Regions from separate parts of the Kitasatospora sp. NPDC056651 genome, predicted to be linked through region 1. Evidence: riboswitches for the same ligand, from Rfam matches in the RefSeq annotation. Region 1 holds a riboswitch; the other holds the start of a gene.
What was found. Region 1 has a riboswitch for cyclic di-AMP ahead of ACFRAR_RS00695 (hypothetical protein). Riboswitches for the same ligand answer to the same signal wherever they lie in the genome.

Region 2: linked by a shared signal. The riboswitch ahead of ACFRAR_RS08485 (NlpC/P60 family protein) and the one ahead of ACFRAR_RS00695 (hypothetical protein) in region 1 are both predicted to bind cyclic di-AMP.

What each region holds. Positions count from the first base shown of each region.
Region 1 covers NZ_JBHTWX010000001.1:176,470-178,664, reverse strand. The annotation lists gene ACFRAR_RS00700 (esterase/lipase family protein) at 1-709, shown strand, start outside; cyclic di-AMP (ydaO/yuaA leader) riboswitch at 1,095-1,240, shown strand; gene ACFRAR_RS00695 (hypothetical protein) at 1,242-1,814, shown strand; gene ACFRAR_RS00690 (hypothetical protein) at 1,914-2,195, opposite strand, start outside.
Region 2 covers NZ_JBHTWX010000014.1:37,146-39,340, reverse strand. The annotation lists gene ACFRAR_RS08490 (NlpC/P60 family protein) at 1-483, shown strand, start outside; cyclic di-AMP (ydaO/yuaA leader) riboswitch at 821-974, shown strand; gene ACFRAR_RS08485 (NlpC/P60 family protein) at 985-2,103, shown strand.

The DNA of each region.
Region 1 (2,195 bases):
CGGGGTCTCCCAGGTCGACGTGGTGGCGTGGAGCAAGGGTGAGGTGGCCGCCCGGGCGTACGTGTCCTCGGTGAAGCCCTCCTGGGGGAGGTCCTACGCGGGTGACGTGCGCCGGCTGGTCACCCTCGGCGGGCCGAACGGGGGGCTGGACTACGTGTACGCGCACGGCTGGGACTTCGACCTGGCCACCTGGCCCGCCTGCGGCGGCACCGCCAACGCGCCGTCCCCGCACCTCTCCATGACCTGCTACGGCACGTACACCGCGCAGCCCTGCCTCGGCGTCCTGCCGAGCGGCGGCTACGACTGCTACCCGGGCCAACGCCAACTGCTCGCCCGCTGGGACGGCACCTACGGAGTGGACTCCACCGCCCAGGACTGGTGGACCACCTACTACGGCGGCCATGGCTTCTACACCTCCGGCCAGGGCATCCAGGCGGCGATCGACGCGGGCTCGCTGATCGCGCCGCTCCGGCAGGCCGGCATCCCGGCCTCGGTGCGCACCTACCTGCTGGCTGGCGGGTCGGCCGACATCCCGGGCGTGCTCAACGAGAACCGCGGGCCGAGCGACGGCCTGGTGTTCACCGCGAGCGCGCTGGACACCACCGGCATCGCGACGGTCGGCGGTACCCGGCTGCTCAGCGGCCTCAACCACATGAGGCTCGCCTGGGCGCCGGAGGCGGAGAGCCAGGTCGACGCCTGGCTCGGCTGACCTGACCTGACAGGCCAGACCACACCAGGCCACGCCACACCTGATCGGCCCGGTCGGCCCGGTCGGCCTGGTCGGCGGCCTCCCCCCGGTTCCTCCCGCCATCCCGCTCCCGGAAGTCGATCAACTCGGCTGCCCCTCGGAGTCGTTGATCGACACCACTGTGACCTGCGCGACAACCGGCCCGGCCGAGTTGTCCGTTCACGGACGACCCGCCTAGCCTGCAACGGTCGTCCGCCCTCGCGGACCCCGTCGCCGGGACGCCGAGTCCCGTCCACCCGTCGGCGGGTCACCGAGCACCACAGCGGACGGGAGCGGGGGAACCAAGGTCAGCGCCCGGTCCGTACGCCCCGCGTGCGGGCCGCGGCTGGGCCTCTCTTCCGGATCTTGCCGGAACTCGTCGGATCTTGCCTGGCATCGCGGGCCCGGCAAGGTCCGGAAGAGAGGGCCCAGGGGTGAAGCCGCTCCCCGGGCGGCCGGGCAACCTCAGCCCGAACCCGACAGCTCACCTCGCAGGCGTCGACGAGGTGACCCCATGCCCAAGCCCGACAGCCCCACGCGCCGGCCCGCGTTCGTGCCCGGCCGCCGTCGCGCACCGCGCCACGCCCGCCCGTCCCACCGCGGCCGCAACGCGGCCCTCGCCGCCGCCGGGGCGTTCGCCATCAGCGGCGCCGGCCTGCTCGGGGTGCCGTCCACCACCGGTGCCCAGGCCACTGCCACCGCCGCCGTCGCGGCCGCCGCGCCGACCGTCACCCAGGACCGGCTCGTCCCCGCCGCCATGGTCGCGGGCAAGGCCGTGGCCGCCTCGCTCGCTCTGCACTCCTCGGACTGCGTCACCGCGAAGACCGTCGGCGTGGGCGTGCGCGACGCCCGGGGGAACAACCTCGACTTCCCCGGCCACGCGTCCGACGTGCGGATCTGCCCGGAGGGGTTCGACTTCACCAGCGCCGCGCGCACCCTGCCGACCGGGACGTACACCCAGTTCGGCTTCTGGCAGGACCTCGACGGCACCTGGCACGACCTGGGCTCGCAGCAGCTGGTGGTCTCCGCCGCCGGGACGTCGACGCGGACCCCGGCCGGGCCGGCCACCCCGAGCCGACTCGGCTGATCACCGACCTCCTGACAACCGACCCCTCGGTGGGCGAGGGGCGGTACCGTCCACCGGCGGGCGTTCGGCGGTGAGCGCCCACCGGCAGGACCGCACGGTTCAGGAGCCGGCGGCCGTCGCGACGACCGTGATGTCGAACGGCTGCCGGTTGTTGCTCTCGTCCGGGTCGTCCGCGCCGTGCACTTCGACCGAGCCGCCGCTCAGTGTGCCCGCCGGGAGTTCCGGGTCGAGCCGGACCGGGATGAGGGCGGTCGCGCTGCGTCCCTCCCGCAACCCGGGCTCGAACGAGCAGCGGACGACGCGGCCGTGGTCGCGGTTGCGGCCGAGCACCCGGCAGTCGGACGGGAAGTACGGGCCCTCGGGCGTGACCCCCTTGGGCAG
Region 2 (2,195 bases), on a different contig from region 1:
CTGAAGGCCGCCCAGGACCTGCTGAACTCGCTCAGCGCCGCCGACCGCGCCGCGCTGAAGGCCCAGCAGACGCAGGACGACCGCGCCTCGCGCGGCAGCGACCGGGTGGACCTCGGCAGCCTGCCGGCGGCCAGCGGCTACGCGGCCACCGCGGTGTCCAAGGCGATGGGCAAGCAGGGCTCGCCGTACGTGTGGGGCGCCACCGGGTCGACCACCTTCGACTGCTCGGGCCTGATGGTCTGGGCGTACGGGCAGGCGGGCGTCTCGCTGCCGCGCACCTCGCAGGAGCAGGGCCACTACGGGACCCGGGTGCCGTCGCTGGACCAGGCCCAGCCGGGCGACCTGGTGGTCTACGGCCCCGACATGCACCACGTCGGGATGTACATCGGCAACGGCATGGTGGTCCACGCGCCGCACACCGGTGACGTGGTGAAGGTGATGAAGGCCGACGCGATGCAGATCAACACCATCCGCCGGGTCTGACGGCCCGACATGCCCGAGGGGCCTTCGCGGCCCTGTGATCAGCGCCACCTCCGCTCGGGGGTGGCGTTGGGGTTTCCCGCCCCTTTCGCGACCACATGCTGAGAACCGATCAGCCTTGTGTGTATCAGTGGTCACCATCGGTCATTTTCACAAAAGAACTTGGGTAATCTTCTGTCTTTTTTCTGACAAGGATTTGAACGGATCACGGTTCAGTTACTAGGGTCATGATTCGAACCACCGCACTGTCGATCGCCCAGCCTGGGTGGCGGCGGTGGTTCCCGCCGAGTTCGCGAGGCAGCGGGGCAGGTCGAAGCGCCTGCCCGACAGGGGAGCCCAGTAGTCGGGGGCGCTGCGGAGCGGAGCCGGGGAACCATGTTCCTCCGGGGTGAATCGGCGCCAGGTCGGCCGCGGGAGCGGCCGTGAGGCGTCGTAGGGCATGCTTCCGGCCCGAACCCGTCAGCTCACCCGGTAGGCGGCCGCAGGAAGAAGGAGTCCGCCTTCGTGGCGTCCCATCGTCGTCCCAAGCCCGCCGGCCGCACCCGCGTCTCGATCATGACCGGCCTCGCCGCCGCAGCCGTCGCCCTCTCCGCGCAGTCCGGCGCCCACGCCGACCCGCAGCCGACCAAGGAACAGGTCAAGGAGCAGGTCGACCAGTACAACGAGCAGGCCGAGGTCGCGACCGAGAAGTACAACGCCTCGCTGGAGAAGCAGCAGGAGCTGGAGAAGCAGGTCTCCGGCCTCCAGGACCAGGTGGCCCGTCAGCAGGCCCAGGTGACCGAGCTCCAGGGCGGGCTCGCCGAGATCGCCGGCGAGCAGTACCGCAACGGTGGCATCTCGCCGACCGTCCAGCTGATGTTCTCCTCCAGCCCGGACACCTTCCTGAACCAGGCCGGGGCGCTGAACCAGGCCGGGGACAGCCAGAAGAACCAGCTGAAGCAGCTCCAGGAGCAGCAGCGCAAGCTCGACCAGGACCGCACCGAGGCCCAGGGCAAGCTCGCCGAGCTGGACTCCACCACCCAGCAGCTGAAGTCCTCCAAGGAGGAGGTCCAGGGCAAGCTGAAGGCGGCCCAGGACCTGTTCAACACGCTGTCCGAGCAGGACCGCCAGGCGATCCAGCAGGCCGAGCAGAAGGCCGCCGCCGACGCCAAGGCCAAGGCCGACGCCGCCCAGGCCCAGCAGGGCGGTGCCGACCGCGCCTCGCGCGACAACGGCCGCAGCGACCTCTCGGCCCCCTCGACCACCGCTCCGGTGAAGGTGGCCGCCGGCAGCTCGCGCGGTGCCGCCGCCCTCTCGTACGCGGCCTCCAAGATCGGCAGCCCGTACGTCTGGGGCGCCACCGGGCCGGGCTCCTTCGACTGCTCCGGCCTGATGGTCTGGGCGTACAACCAGGCGGGCGTGTCGCTGCCGCGCACCTCGCAGGCGCAGGCCGGGGCCGGCACCCGGATCGGCACGGACCTCTCCAAGGCCCAGCCCGGCGACCTGCTGATCTTCTACAGCGACGCCCACCACGTCGGCATCTACGCCGGCAACGGCCAGGTGCTGCACGCCCCCAAGCCGGGTGCGTCGGTGCGCTACGAGGCGGTCTCCAACATGCCGCTGGCCTCCATCGTGCGGGTCTGATCCCCGCTCGGACGCTTCCAGGTCCGGTCTTCCCCCAGGGGGAGGCCGGGCCTGCGGCTTTTCCGGGGTGGTCGATCTGATGTCCGATTAGT